2 regions of the Streptomyces sp. MB09-01 genome follow, and region 1 is predicted to be linked to the other one. Evidence: riboswitches for the same ligand, from Rfam matches in the RefSeq annotation. Region 1 holds a riboswitch; the other holds the start of a gene.

The links. Region 1 has a riboswitch for cyclic di-AMP ahead of PV721_RS03640 (LysM peptidoglycan-binding domain-containing M23 family metallopeptidase). Riboswitches for the same ligand answer to the same signal wherever they lie in the genome.
Positions count from the first base shown of each region.
Region 2: another riboswitch for cyclic di-AMP. It lies ahead of PV721_RS31280 (M23 family metallopeptidase); the one in region 1 lies ahead of PV721_RS03640 (LysM peptidoglycan-binding domain-containing M23 family metallopeptidase).

Region 1 covers NZ_JARAYQ010000010.1:662-17,267, reverse strand. The annotation lists gene PV721_RS03705 (glycosyltransferase family 2 protein) at 1-6, shown strand, start outside; gene PV721_RS03700 (ABC transporter permease) at 101-1,030, shown strand; gene PV721_RS03695 (ABC transporter ATP-binding protein) at 1,023-1,805, shown strand; gene hpnC (squalene synthase HpnC) at 2,188-3,090, shown strand; gene hpnD (presqualene diphosphate synthase HpnD) at 3,135-4,055, shown strand; gene PV721_RS03680 (hypothetical protein) at 4,055-4,426, shown strand; gene hpnE (hydroxysqualene dehydroxylase HpnE) at 4,423-5,802, shown strand; gene PV721_RS03670 (polyprenyl synthetase family protein) at 5,799-6,974, shown strand; gene shc (squalene--hopene cyclase) at 7,093-9,429, shown strand; gene PV721_RS03660 (1-hydroxy-2-methyl-2-butenyl 4-diphosphate reductase) at 9,429-10,121, shown strand; gene hpnH (adenosyl-hopene transferase HpnH) at 10,127-11,158, shown strand; gene PV721_RS03650 (aspartate aminotransferase family protein) at 11,155-12,570, shown strand; gene PV721_RS03645 (tyrosine-protein phosphatase) at 12,589-13,380, opposite strand; cyclic di-AMP (ydaO/yuaA leader) riboswitch at 13,663-13,869, shown strand; gene PV721_RS03640 (LysM peptidoglycan-binding domain-containing M23 family metallopeptidase) at 13,874-14,845, shown strand; gene PV721_RS03635 (SGNH/GDSL hydrolase family protein) at 15,009-15,794, shown strand; gene PV721_RS03630 (MBL fold metallo-hydrolase) at 16,000-16,606, shown strand, end outside.
Region 2 covers NZ_JARAYQ010000195.1:452-14,930, forward strand. The annotation lists gene PV721_RS31240 (citrate synthase) at 1-810, opposite strand, end outside; gene PV721_RS31245 (citrate synthase/methylcitrate synthase) at 890-2,050, shown strand; gene PV721_RS31250 (GTP-binding protein) at 2,082-3,212, shown strand; gene PV721_RS31255 (alpha/beta hydrolase) at 3,243-4,007, opposite strand; gene PV721_RS31260 (restriction endonuclease) at 4,018-6,093, opposite strand; gene PV721_RS31265 (DNA topoisomerase IV subunit A) at 6,195-8,651, opposite strand; gene PV721_RS31270 (pitrilysin family protein) at 8,915-10,264, shown strand; gene PV721_RS31275 (pitrilysin family protein) at 10,285-11,652, shown strand; cyclic di-AMP (ydaO/yuaA leader) riboswitch at 11,870-12,029, shown strand; gene PV721_RS31280 (M23 family metallopeptidase) at 12,042-12,842, shown strand; gene PV721_RS31285 (GntR family transcriptional regulator) at 13,026-13,703, shown strand; gene PV721_RS31290 (HPr family phosphocarrier protein) at 14,020-14,301, opposite strand.

The sequences.
Region 1 (16,606 bases):
ATCTGACCAGCCCGCGTCTGGGAACATGGCGCGATCACGGGCCTCGCGCCACCAGCCTGATGCCCACCTGGCCGCATCTTGAAGACGAAAGTTTCAACTTGTGAGTGACACAACCCACGACGGCGCCCTCGCCACGAGCAAGCCGCCGTCCGAAGACGCGGGGCTCAGCTCCGCGGAGCTCGCCAGGAAGTACGGCCTCTCCGTCAGCGGCGCCCGGCCCCGCCTGGGCGAGTACGTACGGCAGCTCTGGGGCCGCCGCCACTTCATCATGGCCTTCTCCCGGGCCAAGCTGGTCGCGCAGTACAGCCAGGCGAAGCTCGGCCAGGTCTGGCAGGTGGCGACCCCACTGCTGAACGCGGTCGTCTACTGGCTGATCTTCGGCGTGATCCTCGGCGCGGGCCGGGAGATGCCCAAGGACGTCTACATCCCGTTCCTGGTGATCGGCATCTTCGTCTTCACCTTCACCCAGAGCTCGCTGATGGCGGGCGTCCGGGCGATCTCCGGGAACCTCGGGCTGGTGCGGGCGCTGCACTTCCCCCGAGCCTCCCTGCCGGTGTCCTTCTCCCTGCAGCAGCTCCAGCAGCTGCTGTACTCGATGATCGTCGTCTTCGTGATCGCCATCAGCTTCGGCAACTACCCGCGGCTCTCCTGGCTGCTGGTGATCCCGACGCTGGTGCTGCAGTTCGTCTTCAACACCGGCCTCGCCATGATCTTCGCGCGGATGGGGTCCAAGACCCCCGACCTGGCGCAGCTGATGCCGTTCGTGATGCGCACCTGGATGTACGCCTCCGGGGTCATGTTCCCGATCGGGATCTACCTCAAGGAGCAGCCGCAGTGGATCAGCGACGTGCTGCTGTGGAACCCGGTGGCGATCTACATGGACCTCATCCGGTTCGCGCTGATCGACGACTACGGTTCGAGCAACCTGCCCCCGCACGTGTGGCTCTTCGCCGTGGGCTGGGCCGTGGTGATCGGCCTCGGCGGCTTCGTGTACTTCTGGAAGTCTGAGGAGCGTTACGGCCGTGGCTGACAACACCCAGGGGCGCGTCCCCACCGTGATCGCGGACGGCGTCCACATCGTCTACCGAGTCAACACCGGCAGCGCCGGCAAGGGCGCGGCCACTGCCGCGCTCAGCAAGATAATCCGCCGGAAGAAGGGCGACGCCCCTGGCGTCCGGCGGGTCCACGCCGTGCGCGGGGTCTCCTTCACGGCGTACCGCGGCGAGGCCATCGGCCTCATCGGCTCCAACGGCTCAGGCAAGTCGACCCTGCTGCGCGCCATCGCGGGCCTGCTTCCCTGCGAGGAGGGCAAGGTCTACACCGACGGCCAGCCCTCGCTGCTGGGTGTCAACGCGGCCCTGATGAACGACCTCACCGGCGAGCGGAACATCGTTCTCGGCGGTCTCGCGATGGGCATGAGCCGCGAGCAGATCAAGCAGCGCTACCAGAGCATCGTCGACTTCTCGGGCATCAACGAGAAGGGCGACTTCATCTCCCTGCCGATGCGCACCTATTCCTCCGGCATGGCGGCGCGCCTGCGCTTCTCCATCGCGGCGGCCAAGGACCACGACGTCCTGATGATCGACGAGGCCCTGGCCACCGGCGACCGCAGCTTCCAGGTGCGTTCGGAGAACCGCATCCGCGAACTGCGGGAGAAGGCCGGCACGGTCTTCCTCGTCAGCCACAACAACAAGTCCATCCGCGACACCTGCGACCGGGTGCTCTGGCTGGAGAAGGGCGAGCTCCTGATGGACGGCCCGACGGAGGAAGTCGTCTCGGCATACGAGAAGGCCACCAACGGCTGACCTCCGGGTCGCGCGGCGCTCTTCGCGGCGCTTCTCCGCTTCACCCGAAGGCCCCCGCCGCTCAGCGCGCCGGGGGCCTTAGGCGTGCTGTCGCATTCCGCGGCGACATTCGACGCCGGAGCGAATACCCGAGAGGCCTCCGCGACGTTCTACAGCGTAAGCTGAAGCGGTCCTGAATCGCGGCAAGAGGGGACGATTCCCCGCAGGTGAACGGCCCTGGGGCAGCCCCGGGGAAACCCCCGGCGGCGTGTCCGAAATAGGATGTATTGGGTCGGCAGTGTAGAACGGGAGATGTGACGGCAATGGCTACGGGAATTCTCCGGCCCCCACGCACGACGGCCGTCCCCGCCCCGGGCGGCGGCCGGTGACCGCGGCGCACGGCATCCGACCCCTGTCCGACACGGTCCACGTGAGCGCCACCCTCGACAAGGCATCGGCGGAGAACTTCCCCGTCGCCCCCGCCTTCCTTCCCCGCGCCTGGCGCGACGGGCTGACGGCCGTCTACGGGTACGCCCGCCTCGTCGACGACATCGGCGACGGCGACCTCGCCCCCGGCGGGCGCGACGCCGTGCTCCTCGGCCTCGAACCGGACGCGGCCGACGACCGGCTCGCGATGCTCGACGCCTTTGAGGCCGACCTGCGCCGTGTCTTCAACGGTTCCCCCAGGCACCCCCTGCTGCTCGCCCTGCAGCCCGTGGTCCGCGCCCACGGCCTCACCCCCGAGCCCTTCCTCGGGCTCATCGAGGCCAACCGCCAGGACCAGCGGGTCACGCGCTACGAGACCTACGGGGACCTGGTCGGCTACTGCGAGCTCTCCGCGAACCCGGTCGGGCGCCTCGTGCTCTCCCTCACCGGCACCAGCACGCCCGAACGCATCCGCCGCTCCGACGCCGTCTGCACCGCCCTGCAGATCGTCGAGCACATCCAGGACGTCGCCGAGGACCTCGGCAACGACCGGATCTACCTGCCCGCCGAGGACATGCGGCGCTTCCACGTGAGCGAGGCCGATCTCGCGGCCCCGACCGCCGGCGCGTCCGTACGCGCCCTGGTCGCATTCGAAACTGAGCGCGCACGCGAGCTGCTGAATGAAGGCGCCCCGCTCGTGGGTAGCGTGCACGGCAGACTCCGGCTGCTGCTCGCGGGCTTCGTGGGAGGAGGGCGCGCAGCCCTGCGGGCCGTCACGGCCGCCGGCTTCGACGTACTCCCCGGCCCACCCAAGCCCACCAAGAGCGGCCTGCTCCGCGAGGTTGCCGCCGTCCTGCGCACAGCGCCGAGAAAGGGGTGAGCCCGACCGTGGAGGGCCCCACACATGCGTCCGCACCGGCTGCGATGTCCGCACCGATCGCGGCGGCCTACGGCTACTGCGAGGCCGTCACCGGTTCACAGGCGCGCAATTTCGCGTACGGCATCCGGCTGCTGCCCACCGACAAGCGGCAGGCGATGTCCGCGCTGTACGCCTTTTCCCGGCGCGTCGACGACATCGGCGACGGCACGCTGGCGCCCGAGGCCAAGCTGGCCCGGCTGGAGGAGACGCGCGCCGTGCTCGGGCGGATCCTGGCCGAGGAGATCGACGAGGACGACACCGACCCGGTTGCCGTCGCCCTCGCGCACGCCGCCCGCCGCTTCCCGATCCCGCTCGGCGGCCTCGACGAGCTCATCGACGGCGTCCTGATGGACGTCCGCGGCGAGACCTACGAGACCTGGGACGACCTCAAGGCCTACTGCCGCTGCGTGGCCGGAGCCATCGGCCGGCTCTCCCTCGGCGTGTTCGGCACCACCGCGGCCGCGGCCGACTCCGGGCGCGCCGCCGAGTACGCCGACACCCTGGGCCTCGCCCTGCAACTCACCAACATCCTCCGCGACGTTCGCGAGGATGCGGGCAACGGACGCACCTACCTGCCCGCCGAGGACCTCGCCAAGTTCGGCTGCTCGGAAGGCTTCCACGGCGACCGGGCGCCCGCCGGCTCCGACTTCGCCGGGCTGGTCCACCACGAAGTCCGGCGGGCCCGCGCCCTGTTCGTCGAGGGCTACCGGTTGTTGCCGATGCTCGACCGGCGCAGCGGCGCCTGCGTGGCCGCCATGGCCGGCATCTACCGCCGTCTCCTCGACCGCATCGAGCGGGAGCCGGAGGCGGTGCTGCGGGGCCGCGTCTCGCTGCCGCCGCACGAGAAGGCGTACGTCGCCGTCCGCGGCCTGTCCGGCCTCGACGCGCGCACCATCTCCCGCCAGAGCACGCGGAGGCGGCCCTGATGGCCTCGATCACCCTGCCCCCGGGGACCGCTCCGGGAGCGGTCCCGGCATGCGCGACCGCCGCACCGCACCGGGCCGCGCGAGCCCACAGCACGGGTGCGTCCGTCACCCCCCGCCGCGCGGGCACGTCCGGCGCCCTGGTGACCGTCCCGGAGGCCCGCGCGGCGGGCGCCGCCGCGCTGCGCCCGAGCCTGCGCCCGGCGGGTCGTCCCGGCCGGGACGGAACCCGGGCAACCACCACGGCGGCGGGCGCGTCTCTTCCGGCGGACTCCGGCCGTGCCGGGCGGGCCGCCGCACACGGGGCGGCCTCGCCCGCCCAGGACCGACCGGCCGGCCCGGAGGGCGACCGCACCACGGGGGAGGGCGCATGACCGGCACCGACCACCACGCCGTCGTCGTGGGCGGCGGCCTCGCCGGGGTCACCACCGCCCTCGAACTCGCCGACGCCGGGCTCCGCGTGACCCTGCTGGAAGGCCGCCCCCGGCTCGGCGGACTCGCCTTCTCCTTCAAGCGCGGCGACCTCGACGTCGACAACGGCCAGCACGTCTACCTGCGCTGCTGCACCGCCTACCGGTGGTTCCTCGACCGCGTCGACGGGGCCGCCCTCGCCCCCCTCCAGGACCGGCTCGACGTACCCGTCCTCGACGTGGCCCACCCCGGCGGCCCGCGCCTGGGACGGCTGCGCCGCAGCGCCCTGCCCGTGCCCCTCCACCTGGCCGGGTCGCTGGCCCGCTACCCGCACCTGTCCCTCGCCGAGCGCGCGAGCGTCGGCCGCGCCGCCCTCGCGCTGCGCCGCCTCGACCCCGCCGACCCGGCCCTGGACGGCCTGGACTTCGCGACCTGGCTCGGCCGCTACGGCCAGAGCCCGCGCGCCATCGAGGCCCTGTGGGACCTCGTCGGCATCGCCACCCTCAACGCGACCGCCGCCCAGTCCTCGCTGGGTCTGGCCGCCATGGTCTTCAAGACCGGCCTGCTCTCCGAGAACGGCGCCGCCGACATCGGCTGGGCCCACGTACCGCTGGGCGACCTGCACGACGGGCTCGCCCGCAAGGCCCTCGACGCGGCCGGCGTGCGGACCGAACTGCGCACCCGGGTCACGGGCATCTCCCGTACCGCCGAAGGGAACTGGCGGGTCGACACCGAGGAGGAGTCCCTCGATGCCGGGACCGTCGTCCTCGCCGTCCCGCAGCGCGAGGCGCACGGACTGCTGCCGGCCGGCGCCCTCGCCGACCCCGACAAGCTCCTCGACATCGGCACCGCGCCCATCCTCAACGTGCACGTCGTCTACGAGCGCAAGGTGCTCAAGCAGCCCTTCTTCGCCGCACTCGGCTCGCCGGTGCAGTGGGTCTTCGACCGCACCGAGTCCTCCGGACTCCCCGACGGCGGCCAGTACCTGGCGCTCTCCCAGTCCGCCGCCCAGGACGACATCGACGAGCCCGTCTCGGTCCTGCGCGCCAAGTACCTGCCCGAGCTGGAGCGGCTGCTCCCCGCCGCGCGGGGCGCCAAGGTACGGGACTTCTTCGTCACCCGGGAGCGGACCGCCACCTTCGCCCCCACCCCCGGGGTCGGCCGGCTGCGCCCCGGGGCGCACACCGACACGCCGGGGCTCTACCTCGCCGGTGCGTGGACTGCCACCGGTTGGCCCGCGACCATGGAGGGCGCCGTCCGGAGCGGAATGAGCGCGGCGCACGCCGCACTCGCCGCGCTCGGCCGCCACCGCGACCACCCTCTGCAGGAGGCGGCATGACGAGCACCACGAGCACGACGAGCACGACCAGCAACACCGGCACAGCACGTACAGGAACAAGAGGAGAGCCAGTGAACCCGGGGAATCCGGCCGTGGAGAACACGGATGCCAGTGTGGGCACGGCCGGAAGGGGCGCGGAGAAGGCGGACACGATCGCCCTCCTGGAGCGCGGCCGCACACTGTCGACCCCCGTGCTCCGCGCCGCCGTGGACCGGCTCGCCGCGCCCATGGACACCGTCGCCGCCTACCACTTCGGCTGGATCGACGCCCAGGGCAACCCGGCGGACGGCGACGGCGGCAAGGCCGTGCGCCCCGCCCTCGCGCTGCTGTCCGCCGAAGCCGCGGGCGCCGCGGCCGAGGTCGGCATCCCCGGAGCCGTCGCCGTCGAGCTCGTGCACAACTTCTCGCTGCTGCACGACGACCTGATGGACGGCGACGAGCAGCGCCGCCACCGCGACACGGTGTGGAAGGTGCACGGGCCGGCCCTCGCGATCCTGGTCGGCGACGCCCTCTTCGCCCTCGCCAACGAGGTGCTGCTGGAGCTCGGCACCGTCGAGGCCGGCCGGGCGACCCGCCGGCTGACCACCGCCAGCCGCAAGCTCATCGACGGCCAGGCACAGGACATCTCCTACGAGCACCGCGAGACCGTCAGCGTCGAGGAATGCCTCGAGATGGAGGGCAACAAGACCGGCGCGCTCCTCGCCTGCGCGGTCTCCATCGGCGCGGTGCTCGGCGGCGCGGACGACCGTACGGCCGACAAGCTGGAGGAGTACGGCTACCACTTGGGCCTCGCCTTCCAGGCCGTCGACGACCTGCTCGGCATCTGGGGCGACCCGGAGGCCACCGGCAAGCAGACCTGGAGCGACCTGCGCCAGCGCAAGAAGTCCCTGCCGGTGGTCGCCGCCCTCGCGGCCGGCGGGCCGGCCTCCGAGCAGCTCGCCGAACTGCTCGCCGCGGACGCCAAGGCCAGCGACTTCGAGAACTTCTCGGAGGAGGAGTTCGCGGCGCGCGCGGCGCTCATCGAGGAGGCCGGCGGCCGCCAGTGGACCGCCGACGAGGCACGCCGCCAGCACGCCGTCGCGATCCGGGCCCTCGATGACGTCGACATGCCGCAGCGGGTGCGCGAACAGCTCGTGGACCTCGCCGACTTCGTCGTCGTGCGCAAGAGGTGATCGCCACCCGACAGCGGATATGAATCGCGAGTCGCCGGCCGGCGCCGCCTTCTGAGTGGCGCGCACCGGCCGACGGCAGACCCCAGCACAGCAGAGGACACTGTTCTAAGGGGAAGCCATGACAGCGACGACCGACGGCAGCGCCGAGGGCGCTGCCGCTGGCAGCGAATCAACACCGGGCCTTTCGGCGGGCCCCTCCGTGGGGCGCGCCCGCGGTCCGGCCGCCGAAGCGGGGCCCCCGCCCCCGCCCCGCGCAGGCCTGCCCGCCCTGCAGGCCGAGTACGGGGACGCGCCCGGCGCCGTCGGCCCGCGGGCCGAGTACGGTCCGCGCGGCACGCCCGGATCGGACGGCGGCCGGGTCCGCGTGACCCCGCCCGGGGACCGGTCGGCCCCGGCACGGGCGCCGGGCGCCGCACCGCCCGGCCCCGCCCCGGAGGCCGACCCGCCGGGCGAGCCCGGTGGCCGCGTGCGCGTGAGCGTGCTCGCGGACGCGCCCCCGGGACCGCACCGGGTGGGCCCGGCCCGCGCCGCCGAGGACCTGCCCGAGCCGCCGGACGGGGCACCACCGGGCGTGTACGAGGCCACCGCGCGGGCGACCAGGCACCTGCTCGAGCGTCAGGACGCCGAGGGCTGGTGGAAGGGCGACCTGGAGACCAACGTCACCATGGACGCGGAGGACCTGCTGCTGCGGCAGTTCCTCGGCATCCGGGACGAGGCCACCACCCGCGCCGCGGCCCTGTTCATCCGCGGCGAGCAGCGGGAGGACGGCACCTGGGCCACCTTCCACGGCGGCCCGTCCGAACTGTCCGCCACCATCGAGGCCTACGTCGCGCTGCGCCTCGCCGGGGACGCGCCGGACGCCCCGCACATGGCCCGCGCCTCGGCCTGGATCCGGGCCCACGGCGGGATCGCCGCCGCCCGCGTCTTCACCCGGATCTGGCTCGCGCTCTTCGGCTGGTGGAACTGGGACCACCTGCCCGAACTCCCGCCCGAGCTGGTGTTCCTGCCCTCCTGGGTGCCCCTGAACATCTACGACTTCGGCTGCTGGGCCCGCCAGACCATCGTCCCGCTCACCGTGGTCTCCGCGCTGCGCCCGGTCCGCCCGGCCCCCTTCGCCCTCGACGAACTGCACGCCGACGCCCGGGTGCCGAACCCGGTCAAGCGCCTTGCCCCACCCACCAGTTGGGAGGGAGCCTTCCAGCGGATGGACAAAGCCCTGCACGTCTACCGGCGGTTCGCCCCGCGCCGGCTGCGCAAGGCCGCCATGGCCAGCGCCGGCCGCTGGATCGTCGAGCGCCAGGAGAACGACGGCTGCTGGGGCGGGATCCAGCCGCCCGCCGTGTACTCCGTCATCGCCCTGCACCTGCTCGGCTACGACCTCCGGCACCCCGTGATGCGCGCCGGTCTGGAATCCCTGGACCGCTTCGCGGTGTGGCGCGAGGACGGCGCCCGGATGATCGAGGCCTGCCAGTCCCCGGTGTGGGACACCTGCCTGGCCGCGATCGCCCTCGCCGACGCGGGCCTGCGCCCCGACCATCCCGCGCTGGTCAAGGCGGCCGACTGGATGCTCGGCGAGGAGATCACGCGCAGCGGGGACTGGGCGGTGCGGCGGCCGGGGCTGGCCCCCGGCGGCTGGGCCTTCGAGTTCCACAACGACACCTACCCCGACATCGACGACACCGCCGAGGTCGTCCTCGCCCTGCGCCGGATCCGGCACCCCGACCCGGCCCGCGTCGAGGCGGCCATCGCCCGTGGCGTGTCCTGGAACCTGGGCATGCAGTCGAAGAACGGCGCCTGGGGCGCCTTCGACGCCGACAACACCAGCCCCTTCCCTAACAAGCTGCCCTTCTGCGACTTCGGCGAGGTCATCGACCCGCCCTCGGCCGACGTCACCGCCCACGTCGTGGAGATGCTCGCCTTCGAGGGCCGGGCGGGCGACGCCCGGACCCGGCGCGGCATCGCCTGGCTGCTCGCCGAACAGGAGCCGAACGGCGCCTGGTTCGGCCGCTGGGGCACCAACTACGTCTACGGAACCGGATCGGTCCTCCCGGCACTCACTGCGGCCGGCATCGCCCCGGGACATCCCTCGATCCGCCGGGCCGTGCGCTGGCTGGAGACCGTACAGAACGAGGACGGCGGGTGGGGCGAGGACCAGCGCTCCTACAAGGACCCGTCCTGGGCGGGGAAGGGAGCCTCCACCGCCTCGCAGACCGCGTGGGCGCTGATGGCCCTCCTGTCGGCCGGCGAGCGGGACGGAAAGGCCGTCGAACGGGGCATCGCCCACCTGGTGGAGACGCAGCGGGAGGACGGCTCCTGGGACGAGCCGTACTTCACCGGTACCGGCTTCCCCTGGGACTTCTCCATCAACTACCACCTGTACCGGCAGGTGTTCCCGCTGACCGCGCTCGGCCGCTACCTGTACGGGGAACCGCTCGCCGCGGGCGTGGGCGTCTGATGTCCGCCGCGCCGGAGCGGACCAAGGGGGACGGGGCCGGGAACCCCGGCCCGCTGCTGGTCGCCTGCGCGCTGCGCATCGAGCAGGCGGCGCTGCGCAGCGCCGGGCCCGGGCCGGCCCGCGGCCCGGCCGGGGGCTACTCCCTGCTGCGCACCGGGATGGGCCCGCGCGCGGCCGAGCGGGCCGTCGCCCGGGCACTGGACCGGCCCGGGATGGACCGGGCCGCCGTCCTCGCCACCGGGTTCTGCGCCGGACTGGTCCCCGGCATGCACCCGGGCGACCTGGTCGTCGCCGAGGAGACCCGGGACCCGCAGGGAGCCGTCACCTGCACCGGCACCGCCCTGCTCGCCGAGGCACTGGCCCGGGCCGCACCGGGCCGGACCGTGCACACCGGCGCACTGACCGGATCCGACCACGTCGTCCGCGGCCAGGAGCGCGCGCAGCTGCGCGCCACCGGCGCCATCGCGGTCGACATGGAGTCCGCGGCCACCCTGTGGACCGCCACCCTCGGCAGCCCCTGCCCGGGCGGCGGCCGCCCGGTTGCGGCCGTCCGGGTGATCGTGGACGCTCCGGAGCATGAGCTCGTCCGTATCGGCACGGTTCGCGGGGGAATATCGGCCTTCCGCGTTCTGCGTGCCGTACTGCCCGCGTTTTACGAATGGCACCGTTCTTTGCTGCTCCCCAGGAGGTGAGCCAGATGGCCATGCCGCTGCGCCAGTCCATCAGGGTCGGGACCTATCTTCTCGAACAGAAGCTCCGCAAGCGTGAGAAGTTCCCGCTGATCGTCGAGCTGGAACCGCTCTACGCCTGCAACCTGGCCTGTGAGGGCTGCGGAAAGATCCAGCATCCGGCCGGGGTGCTCAAGCAGCGCATGCCGGTCGCCCAGGCGGTCGGCGCCGTGCTGGAGTCCGGCGCGCCGATGGTGTCCATCGCGGGCGGCGAGCCCTTGATGCACCCGCAGATCCACGAGATCGTCCGGCAGTTGGTGGCGAGGCGGAAGTACGTCTTCCTCTGCACCAATGCCATGCTCCTGCGCAAGAAGATCGAGAAGTTCACCCCTTCCCCCTATTTCGCCTTCGCCGTGCACATCGACGGCCTGCGCGAGCGGCACGACCAGTCCGTGGCCAAGGAAGGCGTCTTCGATGAGGCGGTCGCGGCCATCAAGGAGGCGAAGAAGCGCGGATTCCGGGTGACCACCAACTCCACCTTCTTCAACACGGACACCCCGCAGACGATCATCGAGGTGCTCAACTACCTCAATGACGACCTGCAGGTCGACGAGATGATGATCTCGCCCGCCTACGCCTACGAAAAGGCTCCCGACCAGGAACACTTCCTCGGCGTCGAACAGACGAGGGAACTCTTCAGGAAGGCCTTCGCGGGTGGCAACCGGCGGCGCTGGCGGCTCAATCACTCGCCGCTCTTCCTGGACTTCCTGGAAGGGAAAGCCGATTTCCCCTGCACGGCCTGGGCCATTCCGAATTACTCCCTCTTCGGCTGGCAGCGCCCCTGCTATCTCATGAGCGACGGCTACGTACCGACGTACCGGGAACTGATCAACGACACCGACTGGAGCAAGTACGGCCGCGGAAAGGACCCGCGCTGCGCGAACTGCATGGCGCACTGCGGCTACGAGCCCACCGCCGTCCTCGCCACCATGGGCTCCCTCAAGGAGTCCCTGCGAGCGGCCCGGGAGACGATCGGCGGCAACCGGGAAGCGTCGGCATGATCCCGGCGGAGGAAGGAGCGGGCGCCCGGGGCAAGGGCTTCGACCTCGGCGCCCTGCTGGCCGCGCGCGGAGGGGAGCGGTACGAGCTGCACGCCCGGCACCTCAACCACCAACTGCCCCGGATGCTGCACACCATCGGCTTCGACAAGGTCTACGAGCGGGCCGAAGGCGCCCACTTCTGGGACTCCGAGGGCAACGACTACCTGGACATGCTGGCCGGCTTCGGGGTGATGGGCCTGGGCCGCCACCACCCGGTCGTCCGCCGGGCCCTGCACGACGTCCTGGACGCACAGCTCGCCGACCTCACCCGCTTCGACTGCCCGCCGCTGCCGGGGCTGCTGGCCGAGAAGCTGCTCTCGTACAGTCCGCACCTGGACCGGGTCTTCTTCGGCAACAGCGGCACCGAGGCGGTGGAGACGGCTCTGAAGTTCGCCCGGTTCGCCACCGGGCGGCCCAGGGTCCTCTATTGCGACCACGCCTTCCACGGCCTGACCACGGGCTCGTTGTCGGTGAACGGGGAAGGCGGGTTCCGCGACGGCTTCGCCCCCCTCCTCCCCGACACGAAGATCGCCCTGGGAGACCTGGGCGCCCTGGAGCGCGAGCTCCGCAAGGGCGACGTCGCCGCCTTCGTCGTCGAGCCGATCCAGGGCAAGGGGGTCGCCCCGGCCCCGCCCGGATTCCTGCTCGCCGCGCAGGAACTCCTGCACCGGCACAAGGCGCTGCTCATCGCGGACGAGGTGCAGACCGGCCTCGGACGTACCGGGGACTTCTACGCGTACCAGCACGAGCCGGGCGTGGAGCCGGACCTGGTGTGCGTGGCCAAGGCGCTGTCGGGCGGCTACGTGCCGGTCGGCGCGACCCTGGGCAAGGACTGGATCTTCAAGAAGGTCTACTCGTCCATGGACCGGGTGCTCGTGCACTCCGCGAGCTTCGGGTCCAACGCGCAGGCGATGGCGGCCGGGCTGGCGGTGCTGTCGGTCATGGAGGACGAGGAGCTCGTCGCGCACGCCCGGGCCACGGGTGACCTGCTGCGCGGGCGGCTCGCGGCCATGGTGGACGAGTACGAGCTGCTGCACGAGGTGCGGGGGCGCGGGCTGATGATCGGCATCGAATTCGGCCGGCCGTCCTCGCTGGGTCTGCGCAGCCGGTGGACGATGCTGCAGGCGGCCCGCAAGGGACTCTTCGCCCAGATGGTCGTGGTGCCGCTGCTCCAGAAGCACCGGATCCTCACCCAGGTCTCCGGGGACCACCTGGAGGTCATCAAGCTCATTCCGCCGCTGGTCGTGGACGAGCGGGACGTCGACCGGTTCGTCGGCGCCTTCCGCGCGGTCATGGACGAGGCGCACGGCGGTTCAGGGCTGATGTGGGACTTCGGCAGGACGCTGGTGAAGCAGGCCGTCGCCCAGCGCTGACGGCCCGCTCCGGGCGGTCTATTCCAGCAGTTGGTCACGCAGCCGGCCGAGGGTCTCGGGCTTCAGCCCGAGGCCCTCCGCCAGGTAGGGGTCCACCCCGCCCCAGGTCTCGTCGATGGTCTCGAACGCGGCGACCAGGTACTCGGCGCGGGCGTCGAAGAGCGGCGCGAGCAGCTCCATCACCTCGGGGGAGCGGGCCTCGTCCGAGGCGCCGCTGCGGCGCACCCGATAGCGGCGGTGCGGGGCGTTCGACTCCAGGTAGTCCGCCACGATCGCCTCGCGCTCGACGCCCAGCGCGAGCAGGGTCACGGCGATCGAGAGGCCGGCCCGGTCCTTGCCGGCCGCGCAGTGCAGGAGGGCGGGGACGCTGTCCTCGGCGAGCGCGTGCACGACCCGGCTGTGCTCGGCGGTGCGCTGCTCGATGATCCGGCGGTACGAGTTCGTCATCCGGGCCGCGGCCTTGCCTTCGCCCAGGATCTCGCGCAGCTGGTCGAGGTCGCCGTCGCGCACCAGCCGCCAGAACTCCCGGCCGTCGGCCGGATCCGAGAGCGGGATGTTCACGTTCCGCACGCCGGGCAGGTCCACGTCCGGCCCCTCCAGTGCGTGGTCGGCGCCGTTGCGGAAGTCGAAGACGGTGTGGAGGCCGAGGGAGGCGAGGAACTCTGCATCGGTTTCGGTGGCATGTGCGAGATGTCCGCTTCGGAAGAGTCGTCCCGTCCTGACCCTTCGCCCATCAGAAGTCGGCAATCCGCCCACATCGCGGAAATTGCGCACTCCGATCAGCTCCGGCTCCTGTATCTGCTGGGTCACGTGAGCTCCTCCGCTTTCTGCTGAGACGCCTGTCCGAATTGAGCCGTTTGGCGCCAACTTGCCATATCCGGAGGCGAGATCGGGCACGTCTCCGTGAGCCAGATCATACGGTGACCGTGAGTGCCTGATCGGGAATGGCGAATGGCCCCGTCGGAGCGGTTGTTGACGGCGGGTAATGGACGCAGGGTGACCGGAATTCCGTCGATTCCCCAGTCCTGTGATTCCGTCAGGAAATTCATGGCTTGTTCCCTGCTGGCGCAAGGGATTACCTTCGCGATCGATCCGGGTGGATCGCCGAATCCTGCCGCCGCCCGGAAACCGCACCCGACCATTCGTGCGGCAGGAGCGGGGGAACCAGGTAAGCCGCTGTTCCGGAGATCTTTTTCGCCGGGACGGCTCGGGGTGAAGACGTACATGTGCCGTTCATGTACCTCCGGACATCTCCAGTCCGAACCCGACAGCTCACCTCGCAGGCGCCGGAGAGGAATTCGCCATGCCTGCAAAGGGTAAGCACCGCCGTCCCAAGTCCCTTTCGATATCGCGCGGTTTCGCCGTCGCAGGCACGGGTGGCGCGGCCCTCGCGCTGCCGCTGATCGGCGCGGCCGGCGCCCACGCGGCCGGTGCCCCGGCCGTCGCGGCCGCGGTGGCCCCCGCCGTGGCCCCGCAGCTCCCCGCCCCGCTGCAGGCCGCGCCCGCCGCCGCCGTGCGGACCGCGCCGAGCGTCTACACGGTCGTGCCGGGCGACTGCCTCTCCCAGATCGCCGCCGACCGCCACCTGTCCGGCGGCTGGGAGCAGCTGTACGCCGACAACCGCGAGGCGGTCGGCACCGACCCGTCGCTGATCCACCCCGGCCTGAAGCTGAACCTCGGCGGTGCGGCCGAGGCGGCTCCGGTGGAATCCGCCCCCGAGGCCGAGGTCGAGGCCGCTCCGGAGCCGGTCCCCGAGGCGGCGCCGAAGGCAGCCCCGAAGGCGGCCCCGAAGCCGGCCCCGAAGCCGGCCGCGAAGGCCCCGGCGCGGCAGGGCTCCGCCGCCGAGGCTCCCGCCGGGCAGCAGTCGGCCTCCGGCTTCGTCGCCCCGCTCGGCGGCGGCATCTCCACCCAGTACAAGGTCGCGGGCAGCATGTGGTCCTCCGGCTACCACACCGGCGTCGACTTCATCGCGAGCTCCGGGACCACCGTCAAGGCCGTCGGCGCGGGCACCGTGGTCTCCGCCGGCTGGAGCGGCGCGTACGGCAACGAGGTCGTCATCCGGCACGCGGACGGCAAGTACTCCCAGTACGCCCACCTGTCCCAGCTGTCCGTCTCCTCCGGCCAGAGCGTCACCGCCGGCCAGACCCTCGGCCTCTCCGGCTCCACGGGCAACTCCACCGGCCCGCACCTCCACTTCGAGATCCGCACGGGCCCCTCGTACGGCTCCGACATCGACCCGCTGGCCTACCTCCGCTCGAAGGGCGTGAGCATCTGACGGCACCCGCCGTCGGAGCACGGACACGCGTGAGGCCGGGACCCGAGGGGGGTCCCGGCCTCATGTGTACTTATTCCTTATCCCCCACGTGGTACAGATCACGGTCCGTCAACCCCTCATTACGTTGGCGTAAGTTGGTTACGGGAGTGAAGGATGGTGTCCCGTGGCAGCGACGACGACGAAACTCAAGACCATCGGCTCGTACGCGGCGATCGGGGACAGCTTCACCGAAGGCGTGGGGGACCCGGGACCCGGGGATTCGCATCTCGGCTGGGCGGACCGGCTCGCCGTGCTCCTGGCCGATCAGCGCGACGAGCACGACTTCCGTTATGCGAATCTGGCGGTGCGCGGAAAGCTCCTCGACCAGATCGTGGCCGACCAGCTTCCGAGAGCCAAGGCCCTCGCACCGGACCTGGTCAGCTTCTGCGCGGGCGGCAACGACATCATCCGGCCCGGCAGCGACCCGGACGACGTGGCGGAGCGGTTCGAGGCGGCCGTGGCCGACCTCGCCGGCGCGGTCGGCCAGGTCATGATCACGACCGGCTTCGACACCCGGGGCGTGCCGGTCCTCAAGCACCTCCGGGGCAAGGTGGCGACGTACAGCGCGCACGTGCGCGCCATCGCCGACCGCTACGACTGCCCGGTGCTCGACCTCTGGTCGCTGAAGTCCGTACAGGACCGGCGGGCGTGGGACGCGGACCGGCTGCACCTCTCGCCCGAGGGGCACACGCGGGTCGCACTGCGCGCGGCGCAGGTGCTCGGCCTGGACGTGCCGACCGATCCCGACCAGCCGTGGCCGCCGCAGCGGCCGCGCGGCTCGGTGGACGTCACCCGCGACAACATCCAGTGGGCGCGCGACCATCTCGTGCCGTGGATCGGCCGGCGGCTGCGCGGGGAGTCCTCCGGGGACCACGTCGAGGCGAAGCGGCCCGACCTGCTGCCGCTGTAGACGTACGGCCCCGCGGCGGCGGGCGCACGGGAACCCGGGGCGGGGGCACGGGAACCCGGGAAGGGGACACGGGAGGGGACGGGGCGCACGGGTGACGGCGGCGCCGAAGGGGACGGGGCAGCAAGCGGAATCCTTCGGGGCCGGTGTGCGTTGGGATGGTCGTAGAGAGACGACCACCCCTTACTCCATCCTCCCTGGAGGCGCTTTGACCGGCTCCCGTCCCTTGCGTCCCCGGCTGCGCGCCCTGCGGCCCGAAGCCTTCGGCGCGGACCCGTCCGGTGCCCGGCTGGACCGCATCCGCCGCTCGCCGAACTTCGCCGACGGCGTCTTCCAGAATCCGGTCGGGGCCCGGAACAGGCCCTCGGGGTCGATGTCGGAGTTCGCCAAGATCTACTTCCACCGGGAACAGCGGGTGCGGCGCAGTCCCGCCGCGCCCATTCCCGTGTACCCGACGACCCTGGCGGAGCTGGCGAAGCCGCCCGCGAGCGGTCTGCGCCTGACCTGGATGGGGCACTCCAGCGTGCTCGCGGAGATCGACGGGCGCCGCGTGCTGTTCGACCCGGTGTGGGGCGAGCGGTGCTCCCCCTTCCCCTTCGCCGGCCCCAAGCGGCTGCACCCGGTGCCGGTCCCGCTGGCCTCGCTGGGCACGGTCGACGTCGTGGTCATCTCGCACGACCACTACGACCACCTCGACCTGCCCACCATCAAGGCCCTGGCCGGTACGGACACGGTCTTCGCCGTCCCGCTGGGCGTGGGCGCGCACCTGGAGCGCTGGGGCGTGTCCGCCGACCGGCTGCGCGAGCTGGACTGGA
Region 2 (14,479 bases), on a different contig from region 1:
GAGCCGTCCGGCCGCGCCGTGCAGGGGTCCTTCGAGCGCGCCGAGCCCGGCGGACACCGCCGCGTACGGGTGGGCCCGCGCCGAGGCGGCCACGCGGACGGCCAGGGTCGAGGCGGCCAGGTCGTGGTCGACCAGCAGGGCCAGCGCGAGGTCCAGTACGGCCAGGGCGTCCGGGTCCGGCTCCCGGGCCGTCAGCCGCGACCACAGCTGCCGGGCGATCCGGCCGTCACCGGCCCACTGGACCGTTCCCGCCTCGGGGAGTGCGCCGACCAGCGTGGGAATCAGACAGCGAGCGGAGCCGAGGACCGCCTCCTCGGACAGGTCGAAGCGCAGCGGGTCCGCCACCGCGGCAGCGGCCACCGCCACCCGCAGCCGGTCGATGGGGCCGCCGTGGGCCGGCAGTGCGGCCACCGCCCGCCGGGCCGCAGCCAGTACCTCCGGGGGAGCGGTGAACCGTGCGCCGTGCACGACGTTGCCCGTCCAGAGCCACTCGGCGACCTCCTCGTATCGGTACTCCGAGGCCAGCGCCACCGCGTCCACGCCCCGGAAGTAGTACTGGTCGGGCTCGATGAGGGTGAGCGCCGTGCGGACCGAGAGCTCTCCGGCGGGCGCCGCGGCCTCGCGCCGGCTCCGCCGTGCCAGCGCCTCCACCTCGGCCGCGTCGAAGGTGCTGCCCCGCCCGGCCGGATCGCGGCGGCTGGTGAGCTGGCCCCGGCTGACGTACGCGTACACCGTCGCCGGTTTCACGCCGAGCACGCCCGCCGCCTCCTGGGTGCTGAGCCTGCGCCCGCCGTCCGTCTGGTCGCTCATGACGGACACCCTACAGATGGATTGAATATTGATTCAATCAACATTGACAGCGATTCAATCCATCATGGATGGTCGATCCATGAACACCACCGACAGCACCATCGAAGGACCGCGCGGCCTCGCGGGGGTCGTGGTCACCGAAACCGAGCTGGGCGACGTCCGAGGCCGTGAGGGCTTCTACCACTACCGCCAGTACTCGGCCGTCGAGCTCGCCGCACGCCGCAGCTTCGAGGACGTCTGGCACCTGATGTTCCGAGGCGCACTGCCCGCCGACGCCGCCGAGCGGGCAGCCTTCGCCGCCGAAACCGCCCCGCTGCGCCACCTGCCCGGGGAGGTCCGGGACGCGCTGCCGGGCCTGGCCCGGGCCACCCGGCTCTCCGGCCCGCTCGCCGGGCTGCGCACCGCACTCTCGCTGCTCGGAGCCTCCGCCGGCTTCCGCCCGGTGTACGACCTCGACCCCGCCCGCCGGGCCGCCGACGCGCTGGCCGCGTGCGCCGCCGTACCGACCCTGCTGACCGCCCTGCACCGGCTGGGGCAGGGCCTGGAGCCCGTCGAGCCGCGCGACGACCTCCCGTACGCCGCCAACTACCTCTACATGCTGACCGGCGGGGAGCCCGGCCCGACCGAGACCCGCGCCGTCGAGCAATACCTGATATCCACCGTCGACCACGGCTTCAACGCCTCGACCTTCACGGCCCGCGTGATCGCCTCCACCGGCGCCGACGTGGCCGCCTGCCTGACCGGCGCGATCGGCGCGCTCTCCGGACCGCTGCACGGCGGCGCCCCCAGCCGCGCCCTGGACACCCTCGACGCCATCGGCACCGTGGACCGGATCGGGCCGTGGATCCGCGAACGGGTCCTGGCGGGCGACCGGATCATGGGCTTCGGCCACCCCGTCTACCGCACCGAGGACCCCCGCTCACGCATGCTGCGCGAGATCGCCCTCCAGTTCGGCGGGCCCCTCGTGGACTTCGCCGTCGAGGTCGAGCGCCAGGTCGAGGAGATCCTCGCCGAGCTCAAGCCGGGCCGGGAGCTGCACACCAACGTGGAGTTCTACGCGGGCGTGGTCATGGAGCTGTGCGGGCTGCCGCGCGAGATGTTCACCCCGACCTTCTGCGCGGCCCGTGTGGTCGGCTGGAGTGCGAACGTCCTCGAACAGGCCGCCGATTCGAAGATCATCCGTCCTGCCGCCCGGTACAGCGGCCCCACCCCGCCCCAGCCGGTGCCGGTGATCGACTGATCGACCGCGGAGGCTGGCTACGATCGACCGGGTGAACAGCAGGCAGCCCATCCCCGTCGTCGTCCTCGCCGGTTTCCTCGGATCCGGCAAGACCACCGTGCTGAACCACCTCCTCGCCGGTCGCGGGGGCACCCGGATCGGGGTCGTCGTCAACGACTTCGGCTCGATCGAGATCGACGCGATGTCGGTGGCCGGCCAGGTCGGGGACTCGATGGTCTCCCTCGGCGGCGGCTGCCTGTGCTGCGCCGTCGACGGCAGCGAGCTGGACGCGTACCTGGAGAAGCTCTCCGCTCCCGTCCACCGCATCGACGTGATCGTCATCGAGGCGAGCGGGCTGGCGGAGCCCCAGGAGATGATCCGGATGCTCATGGCCAGCGAAAACCCCGCCATCCGCTACGGCGGGCTGGTGCAGGTCGTGGACGCGGCCGAATTCGACGCGACGCGGGCCGTGCACCCGGAGACCGACCGCCACCTCGCCGTCGCGGACCTGGTGGTGCTCAACAAGACCGACCGCGTCGACCCCGGCGAACGGGCCCGGATCGAGACGGAACTCGCCGCGCTCTGCGCCCCCGGCACCCCGGTCGTGGGCGCCGACCACGGGCGGATCGACCCGGAACTGCTCTTCGACCGGCGCCCCTGGACCGAGACCCGGGGCCAGCTCTCGTTCGAGGACCTCCTCGCGGAGGCCGACGGCCACGACCACTGCACCCACGCGCACGCCGCCTACGAGAGCACGGAGTTCGCCTCCGACCAGGCCCTCTCCCCCCGCCGGTTCATCGACTTCCTCGACCGGCGGCCGGCCGGGCTCTACCGGATCAAGGGCTTCGTGTGGTTCGGGGTCCCGGGGCACGAGGAGAAGTACGAGGTCCACGCGGTCGGCCGGTTCCTCCGCTTCGCCCCGCAGCCCTGGGGGCGGGGCGAAGCGCGCCTGACGCAGCTCGTCCTGATCGGCTCCGGCACCGACGGGGAGGGGCTGGTGCGGGAGTTGGAGGCCTGCCGCGAGCAGGCCCCGCAGAACGCATCCCCCGAGAGCATGTGGGGCGTGCTGCGGTACGTCGCCGTGCCCCGGCCCGCGGCCGATCCCGGAGCCGAGGCCGAGGCCGAGACCGGTCCCGGAGCCGAAGCCGGGCCGGAGCCCGGCTTCGGAGCCGGGGCCCTCTGACGCGCCGGCCGGGAGACCGGTCGAGCCAGCTCAGCCGGCGGGAACCGTCTCACGCAGGAAGGCGATCAGCAGGTCCGTCACCGCGGCGGGCCGCTCCAGGCTGGGGAGATGGCCGGCCCAGGGCAGTTCGACGTGCCGGGTGTCGGCGAGCAGCCCCGGCAGCTGGGCCGCGATCTCCCGGAAGTCCGCCAGGTCGAGGCCGCCCGAAAGCGCGAGACCGGGTGCCTTGACCGCTGACAGGTCGATGTCCACGTTCTTCCGCCCTGCCCCCTCGGGGGCGGCCAGCTGCACCTCGAAGGCACGCCGCTGCATCTTGCGCACCTCGTCCCGGACCGCCTCCCCGGCGTCCGGCCCGAGGAAGGTGTCCACGTTCAGTTCCACGGCACCCGCAATGTCACCCGCCTCGATCAGCGCGTCCTCCCGTTCGCCGAACGCGCGCAGCTCAGCGCTGGGTTCATGGCCGGGCAGCCCGGAACACAACAGCGCCATGGCGGAGACCCGGTCCGGGCGGCGGGCGGCGATCTCCACGGCAACCCGTCCGCCGTACGAGGAGGCGATCAGCGCCGCCTGCTCGATGCCGAGGGAGTCCAGCAGGTCCAGCACGTCTTCTGCGTCGTTGTGGCGCCGGGCCGGCAAGGGGCTCTGGCCGAAGCCCCGGAAGTCGCAACGCACCACCCGGTATCCGGCATCGACCAGGGCCGGCCACTGCGGATCCCACATCCTTCGGTCGCACACCGCAGAGTGCAGCAGTACCAGCGCGGGGCCGTCGCCGGCTTCATCGTAATCAAGAGTCATGCGGCAGACCCTAGGCGACCTCGACGCCGTACTCGCGCAGCAGGTCCTCGAGACCGCCGCGGTAGCCCTTGCCGCCGATCACGAAGTCCCAGTCGCCGTTCGACCGGCGCCGGAACGAGCCCAGCACCAGGGCTGTTTCGCCGGCCCGCCCGTCGGAGACCTCCAGCTGACCGGCCTCCGCGCCGCAGGCGTCGAGGAGCCGGATCCGGGCGTCGGTGAAGCCGGCCAGGTCGGCGCGCGGGTCGGCCTCGGGGTCGACGGCCGCCACGAGGACCAGGCGGTCGGCCTCGCGCGGCAGGGCGTCGAAGGAGACCTCGAGGGCGGCCTTGTCGGGCGCCGCGTGCGCGCGGGCCCGTACCGAACCGTCCGGGGTCCGCGGGTTGTTGAAGAAGACGAAGTGGTCCTCGCTCAGCACCCGGTTGCCCGTGCAGACGAGCGCGCACACGTCCAGCGCCACCAGGCCCGACCAGGACATGCCGAGCACGTTGTGGTCCGCCGAAGGGGCGGGCTCCGCCGCCCGCTGCGCCGCCGGACCACCGCCGAGCCGGCCGCGCAGCCCGTACTGGTGCAGCAGCTCCACGAGTTCGGCCCCGGGAACCAACTCCAGTGGCTTGCCGTTGGCAAAGGTGTACGACGTCGGCCCGAAGGACGAGGTGGTGACGAGCACCCCCTTGTTCGCCCCCGCGTCCTGGACCGTGCCGTACAGGTCCCGTACTGCCGTCGGCGGGACGGTGTTCCGGTAGCGCTTGACCTGCACCACGATCCGACCGCCCCGGATCGGGGCCGGGTCCAGCGCCTCGACGTCCACCCCGCCGTCGCCCGACCGCTGGGTGGTCACCGCCTCCATGCCCATCGCGCGGAAGAGCTCCGCCACCAGGTTCTCGAAGGCGATCGGGTCCATTTCGAAGAGGTCCGGCTCGTCCTCACCGTTGCCGGACTGCCCGCCGTGGCTGACGACGCCGCCGACCTCGCCCGGTCTGCGACCGGCGCGGACCCCGGCCCGCTGGTCCGGCCGCGCGGACAACTGCCCGCGCAATCCCTCCACCAGGCAGTCCACCGCGCTGACCTGCTCCAGTCGCAGTCCTGCGAAGGCGGACCGCTCCGCCGACACCGTGGCGAGCACGATCTGCGCCTCGCGCCCCGTCACCGGATCGTGGTCGTCCACGAAGCCGTTGACGACCACCGAGTCCAGGGCGCCGAACTCGTCGGCCGCGTACAGATCGCGCACCACCAGCAGCACGCACTGCGCCAGCAGGTCCCGGTACAGTGCCCGCCGCTGCGTGACCGGGCGGGCCGTCTCCTTGTCCTGGTCCGTACTCGGGACGTACCGCACCGATTTGGCCTCCGGTACCACCCCGAAACGAGGCAGCTCCCAGTCGAGCACCAACTGCCGCGCCGTCTGGTCGTACGCGGCCGACACCTGCCTCGGCAGTTCCTCGGGCCAGGCCGTTGAGGCGTACAGGGCCGCAGAGAAGTACTCGACCACCGCCTCCGCATCGCCCGCGCGCAGTCTCGCGGCCAGCTCGCTCAGCCCGCGGTTGTGCGCACGGATCGCGGCAAGCTGCTCGGCCGCCCACCGGTCGTACTGCTGCCGGTTCTCGGCGAGCTGCTGCAGGCGCCGGGTCTCCGCGGCGTGCGCCTTCTGGTAGGCCCTGGTGTACTGGGCGTGCGCCTCGTGCTCCGCCTGGGCCCGCCGGTAGGAACCCAGCGCCATGCCGCTGCTCTGCTCCTGGAACTGTTCGATGCGGGGCATCGCCACGGGATGCGCCAAGGAACCCGGACGGAACGGTTCGAGCTCCTCGCTCTCCACCAGGGAAGCCATCCGGAATGCCGTCGCCCGGCAACCCGTGGCCAACAGGTTCTGCAGCGCAACGACTTCGGCCTCTATGGCCTCCGTACGACGCCGCGCCTCAACCTCGCGGTGCTGTCGGTAGGCGGCCTGCTGTTCGCGCTCGCCCCGGGCCACGTCCCGGTCCCATGCCCGCCGGCGGCGCTCCGCCTCACGCTGCTGGATCACCTGCGTCCGCTGCTGCCTGCGCTGGGCCTCGGCCCAGTCTCCGATCATCCCGCTCGACTGACGGCCCACCAGTTTTCCCCCGCCCCCACCACAAGCACCAACGGGAAAACACTAGTCGCCATTCGGGTGGTACGTCCCCCGGACGTACCACCCGAATGACCTCGTACCTCCTACAGCGCGGCACCCGCCAGCGCCGCGACCGACGCGGGCAGCGCCGTGCCCGAGCCGTCCCGGCGCGGGTCCACGGCCGGCAGCTCCGCCGGAGTGCCGTTCGCCGCCGCCGCGCGGACGGGGGAGCCGCCCGCCCAGGCCAGCACCAGCACGTCCTCGCCCTTCAGGAACCGCTGGCAGCGCACACCGCCGGTGGCCCGGCCCTTGCGCGGGTACTGGTCGAAGGGGGTCAGCTTCCCGGACAGCACGGAGTCGTCCAGCGTGCCGTGCGAGCCCGCCACGGTGAACACCACGGCGTCCCGTCCGGGGTCGACGGCCGAGAAGTGGATCACCTTGGCGTTGCCGGCGAGCTTGATGCCCGCCATACCGCCCGCCGGGCGGCCCTGCGGCCGGACCTGGCCCGCCGGGTAGCGCAGCAGCTGGGCGTCGTCGGTGATGAAGACGAGGTCCTCCTCGCCCGTGCGCAGCTCCACCGCGCCGACGATCCGGTCACCGTCCTTGAGGGCGATGACCTCGAGCTCGTCCTTGTTGGCCGGGTAGTCCGGCACGACGCGCTTGACCACGCCCTGCTCGGTGCCCAGGGCCAGGCCCTGCGAGGACTCGTCCAGCGAGATCAGACAGATCACCTTCTCGTCCGCCTCCAGCCCGGACAGGAACTCCGAGACCGGGGCGCCGCCCGCCAGGTTCGGCGCGGCGTGCGTGTCCGGCAGCTGCGGCAGGTCGATCACCGACAGTCGCAGCAGCCGCCCGTACGAGGTGACCGCGCCGACGTCGGCGCGGGCGGTGGCCGCGACCTGCGAGACGATCAGGTCGTGCTTGGCGCGGGCGCCGCCCTCCTCCTCCGGCAGCGGATCGCCGTTCGCCGTGCGCGCCAGCAGGCCCGTCGACGACAGCAGCACGCGGCAGGGGTCGTCCGCGACCTCCAGCGGAACCGCCGCCACCGCGGTGCCCGCCGACTCCAGCAGCACCGTACGGCGCCCGGTGCCGAACTTCTTCGCGACCGCCGCCAGTTCCGTGGAGACGAGCTTGCGCAGCTCCGTGTCGGACTCCAGGATCCCGGTCAGCTCGTCGATCTCCCCGGTCAGCCGGTCGCGCTCGGACTCCAGCTCGATCCGGTCGAACCTGGTGAGCCGGCGCAGCGGGGTGTCCAGGATGTACTGGGTCTGGATCTCGCTCAGCGAGAACCGCTCCATCAGCCGGGCCTTGGCCTGCGCAGAGTTGTCGCTGTCCCGGATGAGCCGGATGACCTCGTCGATGTCGATGAGCGCCACCAGCAGGCCCTCGACCAGGTGCAGCCGGTCCCGGCGCTTGGTGCGGCGGAACTCGCTGCGCCGCCGGACGACCTCGAAGCGGTGGTCGAGGTAGACCTCCAGCAGCTCCTTGAGGCCCAGCGTCAGCGGCTGCCCGTCGACCAGCGCCACGTTGTTGATGCCGAAGGACTCCTCCATCGGAGTCAGCTTGTAGAGCTGCTCCAGCACGGCCTCCGGGTGGAAGCCGTTCTTGATCTCGATGACCAGGCGCAGGCCGTGCGAGCGGTCGGTGAGGTCCTTGACGTCGGCGATGCCCTGGAGCTTCTTCGAGCCGACCAGGTCCTTGATCTTCGCGATGACCTTTTCGGGGCCGACCGTGAAGGGCAGTTCGGTGACGACCAGGCCCTTGCGGCGCGCGGTCACGTTCTCCACGGCCACCGTCGCGCGGATCTTGAAGGTGCCGCGGCCGTTCTCGTAGGCGTCCTTGATCCCGGAGAGGCCCACGATCCGGCCGCCGGTGGGCAGGTCGGGACCCGGCACGAAGCGCATGAGCGCCTCCAGGTCCGCGTGCGGGTGGCGGATCAGGTGGCGGGCGGCCGCGATGACCTCGCCGAGGTTGTGCGGGGGCATGTTGGTGGCCATGCCGACCGCGATCCCGGACGCGCCGTTGACCAGCAGGTTCGGGTAGGCGGCGGGCAGCGCGACCGGCTCCCGCTCCTGGCCGTCGTAGTTCGCGGTGAAGTCGACGGTGTCCTCGTCGATCGACTCCGTCATCAGCGACGTGGCATCGGCCATCTTGCACTCGGTGTAACGCATGGCGGCCGGCGGGTCGTCGTTGCCGAGCGAGCCGAAGTTGCCGTGGCCGTCGACCAGCGGGAGCCGCATGGAGAAGGGCTGGGCCATGCGCACGAGGGCGTCGTAGATCGAGGCGTCGCCGTGCGGGTGGAGCTTGCCCATGACCTCGCCGACGACACGGGCGCACTTCACGTAGCCGCGGTCGGGGCGCAGCCCCATCTCGTTCATCTGGTAGACGATGCGGCGGTGCACCGGCTTCATGCCGTCCCGGGCGTCGGGCAGGGCGCGGGAGTAGATCACCGAGTACGCGTACTCGAGGAAGGAGCCCTGCATTTCGTCGACGACGTCGATGTCGAGGATCTTCTCCTCGAAATCCTCCGGCGGCGGGGTCTTCGTGCTGCGGCGGGCCATCGCTGCGCGGCTCCTTAACCAAAAATGGGGTGTGCTGGGGGTCTGGCTGGTCTGCGGGGGGTCTGGCTGGGTCTGGCCGGTCTGGCCGGGGCGGGCGGGTGTCCGGACGGGTATGACGCGGACCATTGTGGCCCGAGGCACCGACAACGCCGACTCCGACCCCGGGGGAGTGACCCGGGAACTTATCCGGCGGCCGACGCGCTTGCATACAGTGGCAGGTCTGACGGAAATCTCTGCATCGCGATCGAAGGGACCACATGCCCATGGGTCACACGGCCACAGCCCAGGCCGGCTCCGGCGGCCTGACAGCGACCGAGCACCGGCTGGCCAACGGCCTGCGCGTGGTGCTCTCCGAGGACCACCTGACCCCGGTCGCCGCGGTCTGCCTCTGGTACGACGTCGGCTCGCGCCACGAAGTCAAGGGGCGTACCGGCCTGGCTCACCTCTTCGAGCACCTGATGTTCCAGGGTTCGGCGAGCGTCCCGGGCAACGGGCACTTCGAGCTGGTCCAGGGGGCCGGCGGCTCCCTCAACGGCACCACCAGTTTTGAGCGCACCAACTACTTCGAGACGATGCCGACCCACCAGCTGGAGCTTGCGCTCTGGCTGGAGGCGGACCGGATGGGGTCCCTGCTGGCCGCCCTGGACGACGAGTCCATGGAGAACCAGCGCGACGTCGTCAAGAACGAGCGCCGCCAGCGCTACGACAACGTCCCGTACGGCACGGCCTTCGAGAAGCTGACCGCCCTGGCATACCCCGAGGGCCACCCGTACCACCACACCCCGATCGGCTCCATGGCCGACCTGGACGCCGCGTCCCTGGAGGACGCGCGCACCTTCTTCCGTACGTACTACGCGCCCAACAACGCGGTCCTCTCGGTCGTCGGGGACATCGACCCCGAGCAGACCCTCGCCTGGGTCGAGAAGTACTTCGGCACCATCCCCTCGCACGACGGCAAGCAGCCGCCCCGCGACGGCTCGCTGCCCGACGTCATCGGGGAGCAGCTGCGCGAGGAGATCGTCGAGGAGGTCCCGGCCCGCGCGCTGATGGCCGCCTACCGGCTGCCGCATGACGGCACCCGTGAGTGCGACGCCGCCGACGTGGCGCTGACGATCCTGGGCGGCGGCGAGTCCTCGCTGCTGCACAACCGGCTGGTACGCCGTGACCAGACGGCCGTCGCGGCCGGCTTCGGCATGCTGCGCCTGGCCGGCGCGCCCTCGCTGGGCTGGCTCGACGTCAAGACCTCCAGCGGCGTCGAGATCCCTGCCATCGAGGCGGCCGTGGACGAGGAGCTCGCGCGGTTCGCCGCCGAGGGCCCGACGGCCGAGGAGATGGAGCGCGCCCAGGCGCAGCTGGAGCGCGAATGGCTGGACCGGCTGAGCACGGTGGCCGGCCGCGCCGACGAACTGTGCCGCTTCGCGGTGCTGTTCGGCGACCCGCAGCTGGCCCTGACGGCGGTCCAGCGCGTCCTCGACATCACCGCCGAGGAGGTGCAGGCCGTGGCCGCGGCCCGACTGCGCCCGGACAACCGCGCGGTGCTCGTCTACGAGCCGATCGCGGCAGACGACGACGAGAACGACGAGTCCGACGAGAACGAGGGGGCGGAGCAGTGAGCGACACCGCAGCCGTCACGATGACCTTCCACCCGCGCCCGCAGGCCGGCGAGCCGCAGCCGTGGGCCTTCCCGGCCCCCGACCGCGGGGAGCTGTCCAACGGGCTGACCCTGCTGCGCTGCCACCGGCCGGGCCAGCAGGTGATCGCGGTCGAGGTGAACCTCGCCGCCCCGCTCGACGCCGAGCCCGAGGGCCTGGACGGCGTGGCGACCATCATGGCGCGCGCGCTCTCCGAGGGCACCGACAAGCATTCCGCCGAGGAGTTCGCGGCCGAGCTGGAGCGCTGCGGCGCCACCCTGGACGCGCACGCCGACCACCCGGGCATCCGGGTCTCCCTGGAGGTCCCGGCCTCCCGGCTGGCCAAGGCGCTGGGCCTGCTCGCCGAGGCGCTCCGCGCCCCCGCCTTCGCCGACGCCGAGGTGGACCGCCTGGTGCGCAACCGGCTCGACGAGATCCCGCACGAGCTGGCCAACCCCCAGCGCCGCGCCGCCAAGCAGCTCTCCAAGGAGCTGTTCCCGGCGTCCCTGCGGATGTCCCGGCCGCGCCAGGGCACCGAGGAGACCGTCGTCCGGATCGACTCCGCCGCCGTACGCGCCTTCTACGAGGCCCACGTACGCCCCGCCACGGCCACCGTGGTGGTCGTCGGGGACCTGACCGGCATCGACCTGGACGCCGTGCTGGCGGACACCCTGGGCGCGTGGACGGGCAACACCGCCGCGGCCCTCCCGGTGCCGCCGGTGACCGCCGACGACACCGGCCGCGTGGTCATCGTGGACCGGCCCGGCGCGGTCCAGACGCAGCTGCTGATCGGCCGGATCGGGCCGGACCGGCACGACCAGGTCTGGGCGGCCCAGGTTCTGGGCACGTACTGCCTGGGCGGCACCCTCACCTCCCGCCTGGACAAGGTGCTGCGCGAGGAGAAGGGGTACACCTACGGCGTGCGCGCCTTCGGCCAGGTGCTGCGCTCCACCGCCGACGGGAAGGGAGCCTCGATGCTCGCCATCAGCGGCTCGGTGGACACCCCGAACACCGGACCGGCGCTGGAGGACCTCTGGAAGGTGCTGCGGACCCTCGCGGAGGGCGGTCTGACCGACGCCGAACGCGACGTGGCCGTACAGAACTTGGTGGGCGTGGCCCCGCTGAAGTTCGAGACGGCGGCCTCGGTCGCCGGCACCCTCGCCGACCAGGTCGAGCAGGAGCTGCCGGACGACTACCAGGCGCAGTTGTACGCGCGGCTCGCCGAAACCGGCACCGTGGAGGCGACCACGGCGGTCGTGAAGGCCTTCCCGGCGGACCGCCTGGTCACGGTCCTGGTGGGCGACGCGGCAGTGATCGAGGAGCCGGTGCGCGCCCTCGGGATCGGTGACGTCACGGTCGTCACCAACTGACCTGTCGGTGACGGCCGGCTGACGGTCGACCGACGCACCACGAAGGGGCTCCGGCGGGCTTATCCGCCGGAGCCCCTTTTGTCCGTTTGGTGGCTAGGTTGCTTGTATGCGGTGTGGCGTACGCAACAAAAAGGCGCGTCTGTTTGGCGATTGACTGATGATCCGCCTAGCGTCGGCCGTGCTGTTCGTCAGTTGTGCCCGCCGCACCCGCGGCACCGGACAGCGATCGCCGAGTCCCCGTCAGGCGCGAGCCTGGGGAGCCGGGGACCCACATGCGTCCCTGGGGTGAATCGGACCCCCTCGCAAGAGGAGGCCCGTAGGAGACCTTCCTGCTCCGAACCCGTCAGCTAACCCGGTAGGCGAGAAGGAAGGAAAGGATCAAACCCTTCATGGCGTTCGGCAGTCGTCCCGCTGGTACCGGTAAGCACCGTGGCTCCAGCCGTCTGAGCAAGAAGACCGCCGGTTACGCCGGTATCGCCGCGATCGCCACCACGGGTGTCGTCGGCTCCCTCGCCGCCCCGGCCTTCGCCGCGGACAATCACAGCAGCTCCGCCCCGGAGAACGGGCTGGGTGCCGTGGTCGTCGCCGAGGACCTCGCGGGTGACATCGCCGACCAGGCCGAATCCCAGCAGCGCGCCGCCGAGCACGCCGCCGCCAAGGCGCAGGCGGAGGCGGAGGCCAAGCAGAAGGCCGCCGAGTCCAAGCGCCTCGCCGAGGCCAAGGCGAAGGCCGAGCGCGACGCCGCCGAGCGTGCGGCCCGCGAGGAGGAGCGCAAGCGCCTCAACACCTTCGTCGCCCCGCTGGACAACTCGTACGTCAGCACGCAGTACCACGCTGGCGGCGGCATGTGGTCCTCCGGCAGCCACACGGGCATCGACTTCCACGCCGCCTCCGGCACCTCGGTCCACGCCGTCGGCGCCGGCACCGTCGTCGAGGCCGGCTGGGGCGGCGCGTACGGCAACAACGTCGTCATCAAGCACAACGACGGTACGTACACCCAGTACGGGCACATGACCTCGCTGAGCGTCTCCGTCGGCCAGCAGGTCACCCCGGGCCAGCAGATCGGACTGTCGGGCTCCACCGGCAACTCCAGCGGCCCGCACCTGCACTTCGAGGCCCGCACGGGCTCGCAGTACGGCTCGGACATCGACCCGATCGCGTACCTGCGCTCGCACGGCGTCAGCCTCTGACCCCGTCCCGCACCGCTTCGCCGAAGGCCCCGGCTCCCCGAGCCGGGGCCTTCGTGTTGCGTTTCCGTGCAAATGTTTCGTATTTCCGGCCGCTCTCGGAAATTATCGTGTGTTGCAATAGAGTCGCAGCACGCGCATGTGCGTGCAATGAGGCGGCAGTCGGAAATAGACGGAGGTTCGGTCTTGCGTATTCCTGCGCACGCGGTATGCACAGCAATCCGCGACGACATCGTCTCCGGGGTGTTCGAGCCGGGCGGCCGGCTGACCGAGGAGGTGCTGGCCCGCCGGTACGGAGTCTCGCGCGTCCCGGTCCGGGAGGCGCTGCGGACCCTGGAGTCCGAGGGCTTCGTGACCACGCGGCGCCATGCGGGGGCCTGTGTGGCCGAGCCGACCGAGCAGGAGGCCGCGGACCTGCTTGAGGTGCGGATGCTCCTGGAGCCGCTGGCGGCCGCCCGGGCCGCCCGGCGGCGCACCGAGGCGCACCTCAAGGTGCTGCGCGGGCTGGTCAGGCTGGGGCAGGAGCGGGCCAGGCGGGGGCAGGGGGAGGATCTGCGGTCGCTGGGCGGCTGGTTCCACGAGACGCTCGCCCAGGCGTCCGGCAGCCCCGGGCTGGTCGCGCTGCTCACGCAGATGCGGCACAAGGTGGCGTGGATGTACGTGGTGGAGGCGCCGCAGCGGCCCGTGGAGTCCTGGGCGGAGCACGGCGCGATCGTGGACGCGGTGGCCCGCGGGGACGCGGAGCGGGCGCGGGCGCTGACCGCGGTCCATGCCGACCGGGCTGTGGGGGCGCACCGGCTGCGGCTCCGCCCGGCGGTGAGCACTTCGCAACCTGCCGTAAACATGTCGAGCGGCCGGCATTAACAGGAGCCGTATACAAAGGGTGGCGTCGAGCACTGCTGCCGGAATTCGCGGCCGGTGTGAATTTGCGGCGCCAATGGCGCGGGCGGATCGTGGCCGGAATTGATTTCCGGCCTGCCGAATTTCCTGCTGAGCTGAATTCTGGGCGGCACGCTGTGCGCGGAACACCCGCTTCCCGGCGATCCGGCGCCCGGTGCGGCGCCTCGGCTTCCGGTGGGCGCCGCCCGCGGGGCTCCGATGCCGAGAACGCCGAAGCCGCGGCCCCTGCTGACCAGGGCCGCGGCTTCGGCGCGGTACTGCGCGGGTCGAACCCGAAGGGTCAGACGGTCTCGGGGAGCTCCTCGAGACCCTCGGCGACCAGCTTCGCGAGGCGGTCCAGCGCGGCTTCCGCACCCTCGGCCTCGGAGGCGAGGACGATCTCCTCGCCGCCCTGGGCGCCCAGGCCCAGAACCGCCAGCATGGAGGCGGCGTTGACGGGGTCGCCGCCGGACTTCGCGATGGTCACCGGGACGCCGGAAGCGGTCGTCGCGCGGACGAAGATCGAGGCGGGACGAGCGTGCAGGCCCTCGGCCCAGCCGACGTTGACGCGGCGCTCTGCCATGGTGATGCCCTTCAGGGTTCTTACGGTTGTCTAGACCAGTCTCTCACGACGCCCGGAATGCTCCGACCGACCTCCGGCCCGGATCTGCCGCCGTTCGACGTCCCCAGCTTGCACTCATTCGTCCCGGGTTGCCTCATGCGCCGCGCGGGGGCTGTCCGGCCCCTCCCGGCCTTAAGGT